Regions from separate parts of the Limnobacter sp. genome, predicted to be linked through region 3. Evidence: predicted binding sites of a transcription regulator. Region 3 holds the regulator's gene; each other region holds the start of a gene.
The links. The regulator sigma-54, encoded in region 3, starts transcription at its own class of promoters, with help from an activator protein. The targets are predictions, from matches to a motif close to TGGCANGNAANCTGCTTT.
Positions count from the first base shown of each region.

Region 1: P0D43_RS09855 (CmpA/NrtA family ABC transporter substrate-binding protein) is a predicted target of sigma-54. The motif match lies at 2,262-2,279, and genes of this name have one in related genera.
Region 2: nirB (nitrite reductase large subunit NirB) is a predicted target of sigma-54. The motif match lies at 4,080-4,097, and genes of this name have one in related genera.

Region 1 covers NZ_CP121330.1:2,066,051-2,073,624, reverse strand. The annotation lists gene P0D43_RS09870 (choice-of-anchor I family protein) at 1-1,456, shown strand, start outside; tRNA gene P0D43_RS09865 (tRNA-Ser) at 1,527-1,616, opposite strand; gene P0D43_RS09860 (hypothetical protein) at 1,685-2,098, shown strand; gene P0D43_RS09855 (CmpA/NrtA family ABC transporter substrate-binding protein) at 2,437-3,756, shown strand; gene ntrB (nitrate ABC transporter permease) at 3,753-4,589, shown strand; gene P0D43_RS09845 (ABC transporter ATP-binding protein) at 4,586-5,434, shown strand; gene P0D43_RS09840 (amidase family protein) at 5,502-7,430, opposite strand.
Region 2 covers NZ_CP121330.1:1,338,060-1,345,633, reverse strand. The annotation lists gene P0D43_RS06460 (molybdopterin-dependent oxidoreductase) at 1-1,084, opposite strand, end outside; gene nirD (nitrite reductase small subunit NirD) at 1,099-1,470, opposite strand; gene nirB (nitrite reductase large subunit NirB) at 1,470-3,926, opposite strand; gene P0D43_RS06445 (CocE/NonD family hydrolase) at 4,223-6,115, opposite strand; gene tsaD (tRNA (adenosine(37)-N6)-threonylcarbamoyltransferase complex transferase subunit TsaD) at 6,232-7,308, shown strand.
Region 3 covers NZ_CP121330.1:1,033,377-1,040,950, forward strand. The annotation lists gene P0D43_RS05000 (tetratricopeptide repeat protein) at 1-257, opposite strand, end outside; gene mutM (bifunctional DNA-formamidopyrimidine glycosylase/DNA-(apurinic or apyrimidinic site) lyase) at 336-1,154, shown strand; gene mutY (A/G-specific adenine glycosylase) at 1,151-2,272, shown strand; gene rapZ (RNase adapter RapZ) at 2,225-3,094, opposite strand; gene hprK (HPr(Ser) kinase/phosphatase) at 3,087-4,070, opposite strand; gene P0D43_RS05025 (PTS sugar transporter subunit IIA) at 4,075-4,545, opposite strand; gene hpf (ribosome hibernation-promoting factor, HPF/YfiA family) at 4,656-4,985, opposite strand; gene P0D43_RS05035 (RNA polymerase factor sigma-54) at 5,026-6,546, opposite strand; gene lptB (LPS export ABC transporter ATP-binding protein) at 6,559-7,314, opposite strand; gene lptA (lipopolysaccharide transport periplasmic protein LptA) at 7,311-7,574, opposite strand, start outside.

The DNA of each region.
Region 1 (7,574 bases), 1.0 Mb from region 3:
TCGCGCCAGTGATTTGACGTTGCTAAGCGCACGCACTGTGGGTGCGCAACCCGACATGATCACCTTCACACCCGACGGTAATACGGTACTCACGGCCAACGAGGGCGAACCCAGTGACGACTACCAAATTGACCCGGAAGGCAGTATCAGCGTAATTGACGTGCGTGACCCACGTGCCCCGATCGTGCGAACCGCCAGCTTTAGCGCATTCACAGGGCAAGAGGCCAGTTTGCGTGCCCAAGGCATTCGAATCTATGGGCCTGGAGCTTCGGCCTCACAAGATTTCGAACCTGAATACATCACTGTATCCGCTGACGGCACCACGGCATTCGTGACCCTTCAAGAAAACAATGCAATTGCAAAAATCGACATTGCGACAGCAACCGTGACTAACGTATTCCCTTTGGGCGAAAAAGATCACGGTGCCGTTGGAAATGAATTTGATGCCTCTGACTCCGATGGTGACACGATCAACATTCGCAACTGGGCAGGTGTGATTGGCTTGTACCTACCCGATGCCATGGCCTCTTACACGGCTGCAGACGGCAATACCTATTTGATAACAGCCAACGAAGGCGATGCGCGCACCTGGGGTGAGGACAACCCAGCTTACTTCGCCGGTGATGCAAGCAAGGGCTTTGTTGAAGAATTCCGGGTGAAACACCTGGTGAACCGAAATGGTTGGGCTGGTCGATTGAATAACGACTTGCCAGCTCAACTCGACGACTTGGCCAATGGCGGCTTGCTCAACCCAACGGTGTTTGGATACTGTGGTGCCGTAGCAGGAAACCCGAACGGCTGCCGAGCAGATGATCAACTCGGTCGCTTGAACGTCACGTGGACCATGGGCTATCGCACGGATGCCAATGGCGCGCCTATTCTATTTAACAGCACGGGTGTAGAAGACCCTGCAGGCGATCGCCTGATGTACGACAAACTGTATTCATTCGGTGCGCGTTCATTCTCGATTTTCAATGAAGACGGTGTACTCGTATTCGATTCAGGCTCTGAAATTGAACGCTTCCTGGCCAGCGATGATTGTAAAGTGGGCAGTACCCGCAACCTGAATTGCAAAGACTTTTTCAATTCAGGCCATGACGAAGGCAACGCACTGGATAGCCGAAGCGACGCCAAAGGCCCTGAGCCCGAAGGTGTAGCTGTAGGCAAAATCGGCGACAAGACTTTTGCATTCATTGGTCTTGAACGCATCGGCGGAATTCTGGTTTATGACGTAACCGATCCTTCGGCACCCGTGCGCGTGGACTATTACAACACCCGCGACGACTGGACCAACGATCCCGCAGACCCAGCGGCGCTGCCAACAGTGGGCGACCTGGGACCAGAGGGACTGGTATTCATTCCAGCCAAGGATTCCCCAACAGGTGAACCCTTGTTGGTGGTTGGCAATGAAGTGAGTGGTAGCACTGCGGTGATGAGGGTAAATTTGAGCTTCTAAGCTTCTCACCCAACGCCACTCCTGCGTGCCGAGAGTCAACAAAAAGCCCCTTACGGGGCTTTCTGTTTTTTGGCGGAGAAGGAGGGATTCGAACCCTCGAAGAGGTTGCCCCCTTACCTGATTTCGAGTCAGGCCGATTCAGCCGCTCTCGCACTTCTCCATGGGGCGCAAGTATATAGTATTCGGGTAGTATCCAAAAACACTCAAAACAACAAACGGAGACAACTTTTGAACAAAACTACAAATAGCCGGTTCATTTTTCTGGGCTTTATTGCCGCTGGCTTTACCAATATATTTGGCATGCTTGCGGCCAGCGAGTTTTTCAGTAATTCGGCTTTTCATGAATTATCACCCGAAGTTTTTTCCCCATTCGGCACTTTCATGGTCATGGTTTGGGGTCTGGCTTATTTGGCGGTTGCCAAACAGGCTCACCAACTGCCGGCAATCTGTTTCGTATTTGCTTTCGAGAAAGCCATTTATGTGTACACCTGGGTAATCTGGATCAGCAGCAAATCCGACATGCTGCCAATCATTCAGGAAAAAACTCCCCTGCTTGCCTTGTTTTATTCCGGCTACGGCATCATCGATTTGGCTTATGGGCTCTTTTTCGCGTGGGTCGGAATTCGCGCACTTCAAAAATAAGCACTGAAACGCGTACATCAATCCGGTGCATGCACCAATTCCATCAAATCTGGCGCACTGATTTATTTGGTGCGCCGCACCAAACTCGCTCTGTGCACCAAAAATAGTGTTCTTTTCAGCACTGTTTTAACTCAATTTCACAACTGTGCACTTCTTTTTTGCATGGCACACAAACTGCTAAGTGTGCTGTAAGACCTATGCCAACGAAGGATAGGGTCAGATGCTTTCAGGCAATGCAATAAAGAAGTACTGGACAACGGCGTCCATCCCAAACTTGCTGGGCAGGTGTGGCGATGTGCGCCGTTTTTTCTTGAGTTGATTTTTCAAGGACGCACACGATGAGCAATAAACCAACTGACAAAAAACCCGAACTGTCGGAAACACGCCGCACTTTTATCAAGCAGTCGGCCGCAGTGTGGGGATCGACCATGCTGGCGGGTTTTGGCGCACCCTCCATCGTGATGGCCCAATCAACAAAACTGGAAACGACCAAAGCAAAACTGGGCTTCATCGCTTTAACCGATGCGGCCCCCTTGTTTGTCGGTATTGAAAAAGGCTTCTTCAAAAAGCATGGCATGCCCGATGTCGAAGTGCTCAAACAATCATCCTGGGGCACCACACGGGACAACCTTGTACTTGGCTCTGCGAACGGCGGCATCGACGGTGCGCACATCTTGACCCCCATGCCTTACCTGATCAGTACGGGCGCCATGACCGCCAACAACATTCCCACTCCCATGTACATTCTTGCCCGCCTGAACCTGGGCGGACAGTGCATTTCAGTTGGCGAGGAGTACAAAGCCTTGAAAGTAGGCACTGACACCCGCGAATTCAAAAAAGCCCTAATGGCCAAAAAAGGCGGCGGCAAAGCAGTGAGCGCTGCGATGACCTTCCCTGGTGGAACGCACGATTTGTGGATTCGTTACTGGATGGCCGCAGGTGGTATTGACCCCAACGACGATCTATCGACCATCGTGGTGCCGCCCGCACAAATGGTGGCCAACATGAAGGTGGGCAGCATGGACACTTTCTGCGTGTGCGAGCCTTGGAACAAACAACTGATTACACAAAAAATTGGATACACCGCACTAACTACAAGTGAGTTGTGGCAAAACCACCCAGAGAAAGCCCTGGGCATGCGCAAAGACTGGGTGGATGCCAACCCCAATTCTGCCAAAGCACTGGTGATGGCAGTGATGGAAGCACAAATGTTCTGCGAAGACCCAGCCAATCGCGAGGAAGTGGCACGAATCTGTTCACAGCGCAGGTGGATCAATGCGCCAATGGGCGACATTGTCGACCGCATGAAGGGCGATTTCGACTACGGCACAGGGCGCGTGGTCACCAACAGCCCACAACAAATGCGCTACTGGAAAGACCAGGCTTCCTACCCGTTCCAAAGCCACGACCTTTGGTTCATTACAGAAAACCAGCGCTGGGGTTACCTGCCCACAAAACTCGACACAGGCAGCTTGATCAAGCAGGTGAACCGCGAAGACATCTGGCGCGAAGCCGCTGCCACTTTGAAAATCGACAAGTCGGCCATTCCTGCCAGCACATCACGCGGTGTGGAAAAAATGTTCGATGGCAAAGTGTTCGACCCAAAGAACCCGAAAGCCTATCTCGACAGCTTGACCATTAAGGCGATGAAATCATGATGACCACTGACTCTCTCGAACGCTTGCAAACCACTCCAAAGGCGAAAAGCAAGCTATTCAAAGAAAGCCTGGGCAAACTGGTGCCGCCCATCGTGATCATGAGTATTCTGCTTTTGATCTGGGAAATACTGTGCAGCACCGAAGGTGCCCGCCTGCCCGCACCCAGCAAGGTGATCACTGACACGTGGGAATTGATCATCAACCCGCTTTACGACAACGGCGGCAACGACGTGGGCATGGGCTGGCAAATACTGGCCAGCCTTGAACGCGTGGCCATCGGTTACAGCCTTGCGGTGGTGGTGGGTGTTGCCTTGGGTGTACTGGTGGGTCAGTCCACCTGGGCGCTGCGTGGTTTGGACCCACTTTTTCAAGTGCTTCGTACCGTGCCACCACTGGCCTGGTTGCCTTTGTCACTGGCTGGCTTTCAGGATGGAAACCCATCTGCAATTTTCGTGATTTTCATCACAGCCATTTGGCCCATCATCATCAACACTTCTGTCGGTATTCGCAATATTCCCGAAGACTACCGAAACGTGTCGCGAGTCATTCAACACAACGGCGTGGAGTACTTCTGGAAAATTATGTTGCCCGCTGCTGCACCTTATATTTTTTCGGGTTTACGTATCGGAGTAGGCCTTAGCTGGCTGGCCATTGTGGCGGCTGAAATGTTGATTGGTGGCGTGGGCATTGGCTTTTTCATCTGGGATGCCTGGAACAGCTCGCTAATCAGCGACATTGTATTGGCACTGGTCTACGTGGGCATTGTCGGCTTTATTCTGGATCGATGCATAGCGTGGGTTGGCAACAAAATTACTCGCGGAGTAACAAAATGAGCGATCGTTTCTTAAGTATTTCTCAAGTTCAAATGCAATTCGAACGCAATGGCATGGTGAACCCGGTGCTGAAAGACATCAACCTGGAAGTGCGCCGTGGCGAATACATTTCGCTGATTGGTCACTCGGGTTGTGGCAAATCCACAGTGCTCAACATCATTGCTGGTTTGCTGACCGCAAGCGAAGGTGTGGTGATAGTTGACAACAAGGAAGTGAATTCGCCCGGTCCTGACCGCGCACTTGTGTTTCAAAACCATTCTCTGCTGCCTTGGCTAACCGTGTACCAGAACGTAGAGCTTGCTGTTGAGAAAATTTTCAGTGGCAAAAAAACCCGCAAAGAACAACGCGAATGGATCTTGCACAACCTTGACATGGTGAACATGAGCCACGCACTAGATCGCCTGCCCTCCGAAATTTCAGGCGGCATGAAACAGCGTGTGGGTATTGCACGGGCCCTGGCCATGGAACCCAAGGTGTTGTTGCTGGATGAACCTTTCGGTGCACTGGATGCGTTGACGCGCGCCCACCTTCAGGATGAAGTCATGCGTATTCAAAGTGAATTGAAAAATACGGTGGTCATGATTACGCACGACGTGGACGAAGCCGTGTTGTTGTCCGATCGCATTGTCATGATGACCAACGGACCATCTGCCACCATTGGGCAAATTCTCGATATCGAGCTGCCCCGCCCCCGCGACCGCCTTGCACTGGCCGACGACCCTACCTACAACCACTATCGCCATGAAGTGCTGAGCTTCCTGCACGAGAAACAACGCAAGGTTGAAAGCATTGGAAAAATGCGTGACCACAAAAAATCAGCTGAGAAGCAGGCTGCCTCTGCTTGAAAGCCTGCTACAAAAAACCGCCGTGGCCTTTAAGATCACGGCGGTTTTTTATTTTCCAGCAAAAATATTACAGCCCTGTCAAATCCCTTAAAGCCTGTATATACGTTTCAACCGGCAAATCTTCTGGCGACTCAAACTGCGCCTTCATCAGTGCCATTTGTGCCCGACTATTGAATTCACCAATAGTTTGATTGGCATACACAGGCGACGATGCAATATTTGGTGGTCTGCGGTGCAATGTGGCCTGTTCGAAATCAAACGCAATGCCAAGTCCCTTGCCTTCATCAAACCTTCTGACAAAAATCTCCATACCTCTCGGTGTTCCCGCCTGCGAATCGAAACCAACCGGCACCACGATCGAACCCATTTGTGTAGTTGAACCAAAGTCACAGGTTCGTCCACCGCTGGGGCCTGGCGATAGCACCAATGCGTCAAGTACCACCTGAGCTGGCCTGCCCTCGGAATCCAATACCATTGCCTGCTTCTCACCCAATGCATCCAATTCGCCATTCATCACCTTAGTCACATAATCGCGTTCAGCAACAATGGCATTCAGTTGAGCCTCGGTAGGTTTGGCGCCGGGGTCTCCACTGGCACTCACCGCGACCAAGCCCGCAGTTCGCGGCCCAACTCGAAGTGTTTCAAGAATGCCCTCTGTTGCAGCACAGCTTGGCAACACATCGGCATTGGTCGCAAAGAATGCGCTACTCAGACACTTGCGTGGACTTTTACCACCATCACGAACAAACTCGAAAAAATATCGGTTCGTATCATAGTGAGTTGAACCACCACCCCGGTTGACAAAGCTTGGCAGAAACACATCGTAAACCTCTGCTCCCATTGATTCCATTTTTGCAACAGCGGTATCAATTAACGCTCCCTGCTCACCTGTACCTGCGGGTGTGCTGTTCCCGCCCAGGCTACGTAACACACCAATTTTTTTACCTTTTACGCCGTACACATCACGGTCTAGAAAACGCAAATAGGTGTCTGGGCGGGCTTCAGCCGGAAACAAGGTTGTATCCGGGTCGTCTACCGGATCTATGCTGGCCATGGCAGTCAGCATCAATGCTGAATCACGTACTGAACGAGTCATTGGACCACCCGTGTTCCTGATGTGAGACAAAGGAAAAATACCTTTGCGCGACACCACACCAATACTCGGACGAATTCCAACCAGCCCACTCACAGACGAAGGATGTCTAATCGATTGGCATGTGTCACTGCCCGTGCCACCAATGGCAAAATTAGAGGCCAGCGCAGCGCCAGACCCGGAAGAAGAGCCTGCGGAACTTTCTTGCGTATTGTAAGGATTGGTTACCAACACGGTACGACCCGAAAATCCAGTCGTGAAATATGCAAATTCATCTTGATGTGCCTTACCTAGAATTAAGGCACCTGCCTTACGCAAACCGTCTACAGAAGGGGCATCAACACCGGCCTGGTGACCTAGCATTGAAAAAGAGGCGGAAGTAGAAGGAAAATCAACTGTGTCGTAATTGTCTTTCAGCAACACGGGCATGCAATGCAAATAGCGATCCCCGATCCCACCATCCTCGATATATTTCTGATCAAGCGCTTTTGCTATATCCAGCGCGTTGGGGTTAATCGACAACACCGCACTAATTGGTAATCCGCCATTGGGCTGAGGATTGTCGTTGTGCATGAAAATACGCTCAATGTACATTTTTGCGAGTCCCTCGCACGTCAGCGTTGAACCATCACGCATCTTTGTCCGCCCTGCCAAAGTGTCGTGAACCATTTGCATGTCGGCTTCGACCAATTCAAAAAACTCTGCTGGTGGCCGCAACGACTTGTCGACAAATACATCTGGACCTTCAGTACCCGGCGATGGGTCATCAACCACTACCTCAGTTGGATCAGTTGGATTTCCATTCGATGGGGTGATTGAGGAGTTGCTGGCTGGATCATCGGAGCCACAAGCGCTTAATCCGATCAGCAAGACAAGTCCAATTAACTTAAACAAATTGTTCATGTGAAATCCTTCATCGTGATAATTACAGTCACACGATGCAAGCTCAGTGCCTAAAATTCTCCGTTAGAACAAGGATTCAATTAATTCACATTTTTATCGTACGAATGCCGACAAATCAGATGCGTATTTACACCCCTCCACGTG
Region 2 (7,574 bases), 300 kb from region 3:
CTGGCAGCAATGTAGACAAGCCACCCACCTCGCGACCACCCATGGCATTGGGTTGGCCCGTGAGCGAAAACGGGCCTGAACCTTCTTTGCCAATTTGGCCTGTCGCCAAATGCAGGGCAATCAACGCTGTATTTTTGTCGGTTCCGGTGGTGGCCTGGTTCAACCCTTGGCAATACAGGGAGAGTGTCCTGTTGCTTTGGGCGAACCAGGTGGCGGCTGTAACAATGTCGCCTTCCGGAACTCCACACACACTGGCTGCAAGCTTGGGCGTGTAATCGACCAAGCCCTTGGCCACTGCGTCGAAGCCTTCTGTGTATTTGTTGATGTAGGCCATGTCCAGCCAACCGTTTTGCATCATGACGTGCAGCATGGCGTTGAACAGCATCACGTCGGTGCCGGGCTGAATTTTCAAATGCAAATCAGCCATCAGCGCGGTGTCGGTTGCGCGGGGGTCTACAACAATCAGTTTGTGGCCAGGCTTGGCAGCGCGCGCGGCTTCAAGCCTGCGATAGGCCACCGGGTGTGCATAGGCCATGTTGGAACCGGCAATGAACACGCAATCGGCCAAAGCCAAATCATCGTAATTGCAAGGTGGTGCGTCTGCACCCAAGGTGCGTTTGTAACCGCTCACCGCGCTGCTCATGCACAGGCGCGAATTGGTGTCGACGTTGTTGGTGCCAATCAAACCTTTCGCGAGTTTGTTGAACACGTAATAGTCTTCAGTCAGCAATTGCCCGCTGATGTAAAAGCCAACACTGTTCGGCCCGTATGTTGAAATCAACCGTGCAAATTCACGCGCGGTGAAATCAAGTGCTGTGTCCCAGCTTGCCGGGGCCACTTGCTGATCACGCTGAATGCGCAACAGGGGTTGGCTTGCGCGCACTTGGCCATACACGTTCACGGTGGCGGTTTCAGCCAACTTGCTGCCTTTGCTGCACAACTTGCCCAAATTGGCCGGGTGCGATTCATCGCCTTTCACATCAATGATTTTTCCGGCCTGTGTGCGCACCACGACACCACAACCCACGCCGCAGTAAGGGCATGTTGTCTTGGTGTTCTGGATGGGTGCAAGCAGTTCGGTCATGAGTGAGATCGCTTTTAAATACCGTGGTTCTTCACTTCACTGGCTTTCAAGTGCACGCGGCCATCCACCACTTGTACTGTGAACTTGGCAGTGCAACCTTCATCGGGTTCACGCGCGCAGCCATCGGCCAAACCAATTTGCCAGTTGTGCAAGGGGCAAGTAACAGTAGTGCCATGCACGATGCCCTGGCTAAGCGGGCCTTTTTTGTGCGGGCATTCATCCAGCAGTGCAAACACCTGTTCTTCGCTGTTGCGGAATACTGCAATGTCTTGCCCGGTGGGGCGGCGCACAATGCGTGATCCCAACACGGGGATGTCTTCCACCGCGCAAATGTCGATCCATTCCATTTGAGTTTCCTTTCGTTCGATCAGTTCTGAAGCCGACATTAGACCACCTCCGCCAGTTGGATTGGAATGAACTGACGCAAATCAACCTGTGCTTCCCTGGGCTTGTGCCATGGGTCTTCTTCAATGGCCAGTGCAGCTTGTAGCTCGGCCCACAGGGCATCGCGGTTGGCGAGGTCATCAATTACTTTTGCTTTCACATGTTCCAGACCAACGCGTTCCAGGTAGTGCACCGTGCGCTCCAGGTACCAGCCTTCTTTTCTGTACAACTGCAAGAAAGCGCCACTGACTGACATCACCTCATCGGAAGTTTTCACGCGGCACAGGAACTGGGCCACTTCGGTTTTAATGCCACCGTTGCCACCCACATAGATTTCCCAACCGGAATCGACACCGATCACGCCCACATCTTTAATGCCACTTTCTGCACAGTTTCGCGGGCAACCCGACACAGCCAGCTTTACTTTGTGGGGTGCGTACATTTTGAATAAACCACGCTCCAGGTCTTTGCCCATCTGGGTGCTGTCTTGTGTACCAAAACGGCACCATTCGCTGCCCACACAGGTTTTTACCGTGCGCAAACCTTTGGCATAAGCATGGCCACTGGGCATGTCGAGGTCTTTCCAAACGTCTTGCAAATCTTCTTTTTTCACACCCAGCAAATCGATACGTTGACCACCAGTTACTTTCACGGTGGGAATGTTGTATTTGTCGACCACATCGGCAATGCGACGCAATTCAGCGGCAGTGGTTTCGCCACCCCACATGCGCGGCACCACTGAATAGGTTTTGTCTTTCTGAATATTGGCGTGTGCACGTTCGTTGATAAAACGGCTTTGTGGATCATCCACCGCTTCACCAGGCCAGGAACTGATGAGGTAATAATTCACAGCCGGGCGGCAAGTTGCACAACCATTCGGAGTGCGCCAGTTCATGGTGGCGAACACCTCTTCTTTGGTGGTCAGGTGGTGCTTGAAAATTGCATCACGAACAACCTGGTGACCATGATCGGTACAGCCGCACATGGGTTTGGTTTTAGGCGTGGCGGAATAATCGGCACCTGCGGTGCTCATCAAAATCTGTTCACACAAACCGGTGCAAGAACCACAACTTGCACTGGCCTTGGTGTGCTTGCGCACTTCTTCAATCGTGAACAAACCCTTGGTTTTAATGGCCTGCACAATGGTGCCTTTGCACACACCATTGCAACCACACACTTCATCGGTGTCTGCCATTTTGCTGGCCTGGCTTTGACCTTCATGACCAGTGTCGCCAATGTTGTTCTGGCCAAACATCAGCTTTTCGCGAATTTCCTTGATGGCCTTGCCTTCGCGCATCAGCTTGAAATACCAAGAGCCATCGACCGTGTCGCCATACAGGCAAGCGCCCACCAGCTTGTCTTCCTTGATCACCAGTTTTTTGTAGACGCCACCAATGGGGTCGGAGAGCAACAATTCTTCGCAGCCTTCGCCCCCCATGAAATTACCGGCAGAGAACAAATCAACACCGGTTACTTTCAACTTGGTGGAGGTTACCGAACCTTCGTAACGACCAATGCCGAACTGGGCCAGGTGGTTGGCACACACCTTGGCCTGATCGAACAGTGGCGCCACCAGGCCATAGGCCACACCACGGTGGCTGGCACATTCGCCCACCGAGTAAATTTTGGGATCAGTGATGGTTTGCATGGTGTCGTTGACCACAACACCCCGGTTACACAGCAAGCCACTTGTGGCGGCCAGTTTGTCGTTCGGCCGAATACCCACCGCCATGACCACCAAATCGGCATCATGAATATCGCCGTCGGCAAACTCAATTTTGGCAACACGGCCATCGGGGCCCGCATGCAAGGCCTTGGTGTTTTTGGCCAGCAAGAATTTCAGGCCTTTGGTTTCAAGGCTTTTCTGCAACAGGCCGGCCGCGGTGGGGTCTAGCTGGCGCTCCATGAGCCAGGTGGGCAAGTGCACCACGCTGACATCCATGCCTTGAATGGCCAAGCCATTGGCGGCTTCAAGCCCCAGCAAACCACCACCAATGACCACAGCCTTTTTGTAATGCTTGGCGGCTTCCAGCATGGTATCGGTGTCTGCAATGTCGCGATACCCGATCACGCCCGGCAAGGTAGAACCTGGCACAGGAAGGATGAATGAATTCGAGCCGGTGGCCAGCAGCAAACGATCGTAAGGCGCAACCGTGCCATCGGCACATTTGACCACACGTTTTATGCGGTCAATTTCAGTGACTTCACGACCCACATGCAAGGTAATGTTGTTGCTGGTGTACCAGTCCCAGTCATTGAGTATGGTTTCTTCGAACTTCTGCTCTCCAGCCAATACTGGCGAAAGCATGATCCGGTTGTAATTGGGATGCGGCTCTGCGCCAAACACGGTGATTTCATACAATTCAGGGGCAAGCTTGATCAGCTCTTCAACCACCCGGATACCGGCCATGCCGTTACCAATTACCACCAGCTTCTGTTTTTTGACGGACATCAGCATACTATTTATCCCAATTTACCCAAAAAAAAACGGCCCCCGGCTGCACGAAGCAGCACGGACGCCGTTGTCCAACTCCCTTGGCCACTTGCGCAACCGTGGGAGACCTGTCAATCCACCTGCAGATCGCCGCCGTTGACGACCTACACCCGTATCAATGCAAGGGTCGTGCCAGCCATTTCGACATGGTTTTGCACCACAAAGAGGCTGTTTTTATTGAAATGGGATGAAATTGGGCTGGGCGGCTGGCACCCAACTAGTGCAGCGCACCATTCTGCGTAGAACGGTGCGCTGTTTGATTACAGGGCGCAGAAGCCTGTAGGATCTTGAACCCGATTGGGCAAGGCCACGCTGGCGCTGACGGTAACGGGTACTGGCAAGCGGTTAAAGCTGCTGACAAACACTGGGTTGTAGCCCTGAATAGTCAGGGTGAGTGAATCCCCTTCCTTGAGCTGAACAGAAATGCCGGGCAGATCAATGGCTTTCTCGCCATACCCCTTCAAGGGCGTGACCTGATCGTGCAACACGGTTTGCGTGCCATCGGCGCGTTTCAGTCCAATCCCCACGTAAACAATGGGCGACTCGGGCGAAGCTGGGCCAACAGGCTCCACTTTCACGGTGGCTTTGGGCGTGCCTACAAAACAGCCTTTCTCGTTGGCATTGTTCAGTTCCACATAAACAGGCTGCGCAAGTTGAGCCGCCTGTGTGGAGGTTAAACCTGTAAACAGGCCCGCCACACCCGCTATCACCTGCGTGGGCGTACTGAACGCTGAAGCTGCACGCACACCTTCTAGCTTGGGTCGGTTCGATGAATTGGACTTCACTTCAATTGCAGTGGGATCGTTTCTGCTGTCTTCAAGCACCGATGCGATTTCAGGCAATGGTATTGGGTCGAAACCCAGATAATTCTGCGAACGGGCTTGCCTGCTGCCCACCAAATGTTGGGCCAGAAACTGGAACATCATGTTTTTTAGCGGAAGAACACAGCGGCCTGTTGGCGCATCCCAATTGGCTGCGGGGCATGAGTTTTGTGCGGTCTTCAGCCAGATCAGGCTTTCATTGAAGGCGTATTTGGCACCGGTGCCTTCCAGCGCCGCGTTGGGGTCTTGCTGAACGCCCAAGGCATTGAGCAGGTGCCCGTATTTGACGAACAACAATTTTGCGTCTGCATTCACCTTGCGATAACACTCAAAGTTTTGAATCGCTTCATTCAGGTTGAACAACACATCGGTAGCACCTTGAATAAAAAACGCGGGCACATCGGTTTTCAGCGTCATGCCCCTGGGCAGGTTGGCCGACAAATCGCAATAGGAGATAGAACCTTGCGAGCCCAATCGTTTCACAATTTCGTCGGAAACCACGCCCGTGGTATTGGCCTCGACAAGCCCCTGAAACAGGAAGGGGTCGTAACGCCCGCGGTTGCTTTCCAAGCCCCCCGCCACCAATCCGTTCAGGTAGGTGGTTTTGGGCACGCCGCCGGGGTTCAGGCTGTAACGCAGGTCGTACCAGGTGCCATTGGGCACCATGGCATCAATGCGGGAATCAAGCCCGGTGCCAATTAATTGAAACGCTCCACCATAGCTGCGGCCAATGGTGCCCACCACTGGGTTCATTGCACCGGCTTTGCTGCGGTAGCCCAGGTTGGGCAAATTGGCTTCTGCCCAGTCAAGGATGGTTTTGAAGTCTTTGCCTTCGAAATCAGGATCAAGAATTGTGACATTGCCACCGGTTTCGCCGTGGCCGCGCTGATCATAGGAAATTACATACCAACCGGCCCGGCCAGCCACAGGCTGTTTTTCGTTGTAAGCCACCTGCAGGGTGTCAACACCAATTTCAGATGTTTGCGCGGCTTCGTCAAAATCAAGCGTGGCGGCACGGGTGCCTCCAAAGCCATGGGAGTGCAGCAACAAAGGGGTCGCCTCACCGGCATCCAATTCAGGAAAATAGACAGTCAATGCCAAGTCAGTGCCATCAAAAGCGGGAATGACCACCTGCTCAACACGCGCCGCGTGGCCCGTGGCCATTTGCTGGTTTTTCACCCGCAGTGGCATTTCGGTTTCAGATGGACCCACGCCACCGCCGCCGCTGGAGCCCGAATTGCCGACCATTGTCGGGTCGGTTTCCGACAGACAACCCGCAAGCCCAACCGCCAACAGCAGGGGTCCCAGTACTCTGGTGACTCCGATCAACATGAAGTGTCTCCGATTTGAAATGTTTTGACTATTACTCGCACTTGAAGCCTTTCAGATTCAATTACTTAACGAAGCCACGCTAAAATGGGGCGTTAAATTTGTTCTGGCTGCCTGAAGTGACTTCCGTTGCAAACCCTCCCAAAATTGTGCTTGGTTTTGAAAGTTCCTGTGACGAAACCGGTGTGGCACTGTGCACCACCGAGGGGCGCATTCTAGGGCAAGCCTTGTATTCTCAAATTGCAATGCACACCGATTACGGCGGCGTGGTGCCAGAACTGGCCTCTCGAGATCACATTCGTCGTTTGATTCCCTTGATGGACGAAACCTTTGCCCAGGCTGGCATTACCCTGCAAGAAGTGGACGCAATTGCCGTAACCACTGGCCCCGGGTTGCCGGGCGCCCTGATGGCGGGTTGCGCATTTGCATACAGCCTTGCGATGGGTCTCAGTTTGCCTGTGATTCCCGTGCACCACCTGGAAGGGCATTTGCTATCGCCTTTGCTTTCTGCCAACCCACCAGCCTTCCCCTTTACTGCTTTGCTTGTTAGTGGCGGGCACACTCAATTAATGGGTGTTGAAGGGTTGGGCCGTTATTCCCTGCTTGGCGAAACATTGGATGATGCCGCTGGCGAGGCCTTTGACAAAACCGCAAAAATGATCGGCCTGCCCTACCCTGGCGGCCCAGCCTTGTCGAAACTGGCAGAAAACGGCAATCCCGAGCGATTCAAGTTGCCCCGCCCCATGTTGCACAGCGGCGATTACATGTTCAGCTTTTCTGGTTTGAAAACCGCCGTGCTCACCACCGCCATGAAATTGGCCGGTGTTAAGCAACCTTCTGAAACCATGGTGATCAGCGACACCGACAAAGCCGACCTGGCTGCCAGTTTTCAAGCTGCGATTGTTGAAACGCTGGTCAAGAAAGCATTGGCGGCCTGCTTACAGCAAGATCACAAACGATTGGTTGTTGCCGGTGGTGTGGGCGCAAACAAATTGTTGCGAGAACAGTTGGTGAAAGCAGCGCGCAAGCGTGGAGTGGAAGTTTACTTCCCCGAGCTGAGCCTTTGCACCGACAACGGGGCAATGATTGCCTTTGCAGGCGCCATGCAATTGGCTGAGAACCCCGCACTGCTGGAAAAGCGGGAGTACGGCATGGTGACGCGGCCGCGATGCGAATTGGCAACGTCCGCCAGCTAGCACGAGATAGGCTTTTGCTCATTTGCTGGTGTAGATAACTCAGTTAGCTTGTTCACAGCCCGATCGGCTTGGGTTCCAATCTCTCGCCTGCCGGTTAGCTGCCCGATCGGCTTGGGTTTCAATCTCTCGCCTGAAAACCTGTATTTCCCTTTTTGAGATTCACCCTGACTCACCTCGCTCGGCAAAAGAGCGGGCCGAGTCTCGGTGCCGGCCAATGGCCGACCGTGGCGGTTGAATTCAAACGGGCAGGTTTTCTTGAAGGCGAG
Region 3 (7,574 bases):
TGTTTGGCCGCTTCGGTGTAGGCCAGTGCGGCAGAATAAGTGTCACCGCGCTGGCTCGCAATTTCTGCGGTGAGCAAGGCAAACAGGGGGTCTTGTTTGACCATTTCGGCCACACGGGCTTCATAGGCTTTTTGCTCGGCAGACATTTGCTGCTGCCTTGGTTCGCCCTGTTCGGCTGGAACAGTGGCGCAACCGGTGGTCAGGCTGGCGGCCAGAAAAAATACCGGGCCTGCGATGGTCCATTTAAAACAAGTCATACTGTTGAACCCAAAGAAAACTGGTGAATCCACATTCATTTTTATCACATTAACAGATGCGCGTGCGCGCTTTAGCTTATGCCTGAATTACCCGAGGTAGAAATCACCAAAAGAGGCGTAGACCTTCATTTTACAGGGCACCGCCTGCTTGCTTGTACCGTGCGGCAACCGCGCTTGCGCTGGCCTGTGCCTGAGGAGGTGCAAAGTTGTGTGAAGCACATATTGCGAAGTGTTGAGCGCCGATCGAAATACATGCTGATGGATTTTGGTGAACAGGTGTTGGTGGTGCATTTGGGCATGTCGGGGTCCATGAAAATTGTCAGTGCTCAAACCCCTTGGGAAAAGCACGACCACATTGAATGGAATTTCGGTGAAAAGGTCCTTCGATACAACGACCCGCGCCGGTTCGGCAGTGTGGAGTATGTGAGCAAGGCACCCGGTTGGGAGCATGCTTTTGTTCGTTTTTCGAAGTTAGGTCCCGAGCCTTTTAGCGATCTTTTCACGCCCGAGTCATTTTTCAAGGCGACGCGGGGCAAAAAGGTGTCGATCAAAGCCTTGTTGCTCAGCGGCCTGGCGGTGGTGGGTGTGGGCAATATTTACGCTTGCGAGGCCTTGTTTCGCAGTGCAATTCGACCGGGTAAGGCAGCAGGCCGTTTGAGTCGGGCTGAAGTTTCGGCCTTGCATGCGGCAGTGGTCGCTGTACTGGCGGAGGCCATTGAGCGCGGCGGTTCAACTTTGCGTAACTTTCAGGCCATTGATGGTGAGTTGGGGCATTTTCAGTTGCATTGTGATGTCTATGGCCGCGAGGGGCAGCTTTGTAAGCGCTGTGGGGCCACGGTGAAACGCCGTGTGATGAACCAGCGCAGCACCTTTTATTGCGCAGGGTGCCAGAAATGATTCCTTTGAAAGGAGAGGTTTTTGCCGGGGTGCTGGTGCGTTGGCAAAAGCAGCATGGTCGACAAACCTTGCCGTGGCAGCACACGGGCGATGCCTACAAGGTGTGGCTTAGCGAGGTGATGTTGCAGCAAACCCAGGTGACCACGGTATTGGCTTACTACGCGCGTTTTTTGCAGGCTTACCCCACGGTTGCAGATTTGGCGGCAGCACCCGAGCAAGAGGTGATGCAGTTGTGGGCGGGTTTGGGTTATTACACGCGTGCCCGTAATTTGCATGCGTGCGCAAAGCAGGTGGTGGCCCGGTTTGGCGGGCAGTTTCCGCGCACTGTGGCCGAGCTTGAAAGTTTGCCCGGCATTGGCCAGTCTACGGCAGGTGCAATTGCCTCCCTGGCCTATGAAGTACCCGCCCCTATTCTTGATGGCAATGTGAAGCGTGTGTTTTGCAGGTACTACGGTGTCGAGGGTTACCCGGAACAAAGTTCGATTAAAAAAAACTTGTGGGCAATTGCCAGCGACAATGTGCCAGCCCAGCAAGCTGGCGTTTACAACCAGGCCTTGATGGACCTTGGGGCCACTTGCTGTGTGCCACGTAACCCGGCTTGTTCAGCATGCCCATTGATACCAAGCTGCGTGGCCTTGCGCAAAGGCATGGTGGGTTTGCTGCCCACACCGAAGCCCAAAAAGCCCCGGCCTGAATTGTATTTTCTGGGTTTGATTGTGGAAGACGAACGCGGCGCTGTGTGGCTGGAGCTGCAAACAGCAAAGGGTGTGTGGCAAGGCTTGTGGACAACGCCGGTTGCGGCATGCAGCAGTCAGCCGGAGTGGCCTGAATTGAATGCGTGTGTTCAGCCATGGCTTGACGATTACGGTCTGAAAGTGTTCAAGGCCGACATTTACACACAGTTAACCCAGCTTGCGAACCAGCCTTGGCTGGTGCACGAATTAACGCATCGCAAAATGCATTTCAAGGTGGTGCATGTGAAGGTGCCTGGTGTTTGGGCGCAATGCCATGCTGTCACTGACAAGCCTGTGCCCAAAATTGTGCACAAACTGTTGGATCAAGTGAAGGTGTTAGCCCAGGCTCCGGTGTCGCAACAAAACACTCTCGATCTCGGATAAAGGGGTATTGGTAAACCGCTTGGCCAGCGTTTCGGCCACATACACCGAGCGGTGTTGCCCGCCGGTGCAGCCAATGGCCACAGTCACATAGCTACGCTGCTCATTCAGGTACGAGGGCAACCACTTTCGCAAATAGGTTTCGATGTCGTTGATGAGGGCCTCACTGCGCGTGTCGGTTTGAATGTAGCGTTGCACTTCCACGTCTTTGCCTGTCAGCGGGCGAAGGTTTTTGTCGTAGTAGGGGTTGCTCAGGCAACGGACATCAAACACCAGGTCGGCATCGCTGGGCAGGCCTTTTTTAAAGCCAAAAGTTTCAAACACCAAAGTGAGTCTGGCCGATTCTTCTTCCACTGTTTCCAGTACCCAGCGGCGCAGCACATTGGGTTGCAAGGCGGAAGTGTCAATGCAACTGGCAATGTTTCGCAGCGGCTCAAGTGCTTCTCTTTCCGCGTCCACGCATTCTTGCACGGTGGCTTGTTCGCCCAGGCGTGTGCTCATGGGGTGGCGCCTGCGGCTTTCCGAATAACGGGTAATCAGTGTTTCGTCGTCGGCATCCAGAAACAGAATACGCACATCGGTGCCGGCGGTTTTCAGGGTGTGAACAATCTGGGGCACATCGATGATGTCGCGCCCGGTGCGGGCATCGGCCGCAATGGCAATTTGACTAATGCCTTCGGAGGACAAACGTTGAATGACCTGCGGTATGAAAGAAGGGGGCAGGTTGTCGACGCAGTAAAAGTGCGAATCTTCCAGCGCGCGAATTGCGACTGATTTGCCAGAGCCGGACAAGCCGGTGACCAATACAACTTTCATGTCAGTCATGGCCCATGTCCGTTTCAGTGTCGGGGTCGACTTGAAGGTGGTCAATGCCACCGAGTTCACTGAGCATGGCTTTTTGTTGCCGCACCATGAACTCGTCGAGCGTATTAATGCCCCGCATTTGCAAAATGGTGTTGCGCACCGCAGCTTCCAGCAAAACTGCAAGGTTTCGGCCCGCGGCCACGGGCAAGATGGCTTTGCGAATGGGTAGTCCAAGCACTTCCTGGAATTGCGGTTCGGTGACCAGTCGTTCCTGATGCAATTCCAAAGACGCTTTGCGCACCAAATGCACAATCAGCTTGAGCCGCATTTTACGGCGCACTGCCGTTTCACCAAAAATTGCCTTGATGTCGAGCAGCCCAACCCCACGCACTTCCATCAAGTTGCGGATCAATTCGGGGCAACGGCCTTCAATAAGGTTGGGGGCCACGCGCGAGAATTCCACCACGTCGTTGGCCACCAAGCCATGGCCGCGAGAAATCAATTCAAGACCGAGTTCGCTTTTGCCCAATCCCGATTCACCACAAATGAGCACGCCCATGCCGAGCACGTCCATAAACACGCCGTGCATCATGGTGGTGGGGGCCAGCCATTTGTTGATGTACACGCGCAGAAAGTCGATAATTTCTGCGGCAGACAGCGGTGTGGCCAGCAACGGGATGTTGGATTCGTCGCAAGCCGCTTTGAGCAATGCGTGTGGCTGAAAAGATTCGGCGACGATGATGGCGGGAGGGTCGCCTTCGATCAGTTTATCAATTTGATGTTTTTTGCGAGCATCGCTGATGCGGGCGAAGTATTCGATTTCCTGGCGACCAAAAACCTGGATACGGCCAGGGTGAATGGTGTTGAGGTGACCTACGAGATCGGAGGATGCGAAGCACTGAAGATCAAGGTGACGATCACCACCGTTTAAACCGGCAAGCCAGTCGAGTTTGAGTTTGTTGCGGTTGGCTTCGATCAGTTCTTTCAGTTGCTTCACAGGCTTAACTCGCGGGTTGGTAAGGCTCCCAGTTGGCGATCAATTGGTGAGTGGCACCAGGATCGGATTCTGTCATGAGTTTCTCACGGAAATCCTTGTCAGACAGCATTTGAGCCAGTTCTGACAGTATATCCAGATGATGCTGGTTTGCGCTTTCAGGCACCAGCAAAAACATGAGTAGCTTGACGGGTTGGCCGTCAGGGGCATCAAACGGAATGGGATCTTGCACACGCACAAGGCTGGCGATGGGTTCGCGCAGGCCTTTGATGCGGCCATGCGGCACCGCCACCTGCTGGCCAAGGCCAGTGGAGCCCAAACGCTCACGCGCAAAAAGACTGTCGAACACCTTGGACCGTGCAATGCCCTGGTTGTTTTCAAAGACCAGTCCGGCCTGTTCAAACACGCGCTTTTTGCTGGTGACCTGTGTGTCCAACAATATGTTGGATGGTGGAAGTAGATTTGCGATCAAGTTCATCGCTGTTGATTCCTGAGACCCGCTTCTAATCGTGGGGCCGATTATACGCCATAAAAACACAAAAGGCGGATTGAAGTCCGCCTTTTGAATTTCCCTGAAATTACAGTGGTTTATTCAGCTTCTTCTACCACTTGGTGTTTTATGGGCGTGTGATTGTGATTGGTAAGTTTGTCTTTGTGCCGCAATACCTGGCGATCGAGTTTGTCGGCCAGCGCATCAATGGCTGCGTAGAGGTTTTCATGACTTGATTCAGCGTGTATGTCTTTGCCGCGAACGTGCAGCGTAACATCTGCCCTTTGAACCAGCTTGACCACCGAGATGGTCACCGATGCATCAATGACGTGATCAAAATGCCTTTTCACCCGGTCCAGTTTTTCAATTACATAATTTCGAATAGCTGGGGTAACTTCCAGATGATGACCATTGATGTTCAAGTTCATAAGGTATCTCCTTTCGTTGCTGCGGGGGGAAGCTTTAACTTTAAAGCGACTTACGCATGTTCACCGGGGGTATTTTCAGTGATTCCCGGTATTTAGCGACCGTGCGTCTTGCGACCACGATGCCCTGTTGACCGAGTAGGTCGGCGATTTGGCTGTCAGATATCGGCTGCTTGGCGTCCTCCGCAGAAATCAGTTGCTTGATGAGTGCACGGATGGCCGTGCTGGAAGCTTGCCCACCTGAATCGGTGGAAACATGACTTCCGAAGAAATACTTTAGCTCAACCAACCCATAGGGCGTCAACATATATTTTTGCGTGGTAACCCTTGACACGGTCGATTCATGCAGTCCCAGTAAATCAGCAATTTCCCGCAGAACCAAGGGTTGCATTGCGATTTCGCCATGATTGAAGTAGCCGATTTGTCGTTCTACGATCGCTTGGCTCACCCGTAAAATAGTGTCAAATCGCTGTTGAACGTTTTTTAAGAGCCACCGGGCCTCTTGAAGTTGCGCGCTGAGTTGTGCGCTTTGACCACGGTGAGACCTCAGGATCGAGGCGTACATTTCATTGATTCGAATTTTGGGCATCACATCGGGGTTGAGCTGCACATGCCATTGTCCACTGAGTTTTTTAACAATGACATCGGGCACCACATGATCGTCGTCAATGCGCCGAAAGCGCGCGCCGGGAAAAGGTTCTAGCGAGCGGATTATTTGATGGCAGATCTTTAAAGTGTCTTCGTCGACATTCAGGGCTTTCTTCAGTTTGGTGAAGTCACGCTGGGCGAGCAAACTCAAATGGTCGCGGATAATGTGTTGGCAGTTGCCGTACAGGTTTGTTTGGCAAGTAATGTCCCGGCGCTGGGCCAGTTGCAGCAACAGGCACTCTGCCGCATTGCGTGCGCCCACGCCGGGTGGGTCGAAGCTTTGCAGCAGGCGCAGTGCCGCGCTCAGTTCTTCAAACTCCAGGTCGGGTTCGTCCTGCAAGGTTTCCCACAGGTCTTCAAGTTCAACGGTCAGGTAGCCATCGTCGCTAAGGTAGTCGATCAGCCACAGCACCAGGTTTTTGTCGCGTTCGCTGGCCTGCGTCATGCGCAGCTGGTCGATGAGGTGCTGGTGCAGGCTGCTGTCGGGCGCAGCCAGTTGAAGGCCGGGTTTTTCTTCGTCGCCATCGGCACCTGCGCCGCTGTTGTCGCGCCAGTCACCTTCCCAGTTGTCCTGAATGGAGTCGATGGTCTCGCGTTGAACAATTTCTTCGCTTTGGTTGTCTTGTTCAGCTTGTTGATCGCTGACGGGCTCACTGGCTTTGCGTGGGTCCGGTTCGGCTTCGAAGCTGTCGCCCTGTGGCTCGTGCAATTCGCCATTGCTGCTGTCCAGGCTGAGTGTACGTTCGCCTTCAACAGCCTCTTCATCGGCCAGCTCGAGTAGCGGGTTTTCGGCCAGTGCCTGTTGAATTTCCTGCTGCAGTTCGAGTGTGGACAGTTGCAGCAATCGAATGGATTGCTGAAGCTGCGGCGTGAGCGTGAGATTTTGGGAAACTTTAAGCTGAAGGGATTGTTTCATGGGGGCTCAGCTTTACATCCGGAAGTGTTCGCCGAGATACACGCGGCGTACATCGTCGTTCTTCACAATTTGTTCCGGACTACCCGAGGCCAATACTCGACCTGCACTGATAATGTAAGCACGATCGCAGATGCCCAGCGTCTCGCGCACGTTGTGGTCGGTGATCAACACGCCAATTCCTTTCGATTTCAGAAAGGCCACAATGCGTTGAATTTCCAGCACTGCGATTGGGTCTACGCCTGCGAAAGGCTCATCCAGCAAAATAAAGCGGGGTTGGCTGCCCAATGCGCGCGCAATTTCAAGTCGGCGGCGTTCGCCACCTGAAAGTGAGGCGGCCAGCGAGGTGCGAATGTGCGCTATTTGCAGGTCGTTGAGCAAATCTTCAACCGCTTGGTCCACCGTTTTGTCTTTGGGTGGATTAATTTCCAGGACAGCGCGAATGTTTTCTTCCACCGTCAACTTGCGAAATACGGAAGCCTCTTGGGGAAGATAGGAGAGTCCCGCCCGAGCACGTTCATGAATGGGTTGAAGCGTGATGTCACTGCCTTCGAGGCAGATATTGCCTTCGTCGGCGCTGACCAGGCCCACGATCATGTAAAAGCAGGTGGTTTTGCCAGCACCATTGGGGCCCAGCAAGCCAACCACTTCACCGGTGTCCACATGCAGTGAGACGTCTTCAATTACACGCTTGCTGCGGTAGGCTTTGCGCAGGCTGAGTGCCTGAAGTCGGCCCTGACCAGTCAAGGTTTGAGCGGGGGTGTTACTCACTTGCTGCCCCCTTTTGGCGCTGGTTCGGGCGCTGGTGCAGGTGTTTGGGTTTTCGGCTTGATGACTGCCTGCACGCGAGAGGATCCGCTGCTGTTGGGCGAGCCCACCACATTCAAAAATTCGGTGTTCTGTTCATAAGTAATTTTGGTGCCGGAAATTGATTCAGTCAGCTGACCATTGGTGCTTTTCTGAATGCTGGCTGCGCCGGTCAGCGTAACAATCGATTTGTCGCCGTCAAATTCAATCGTGTTGCCAGTGCC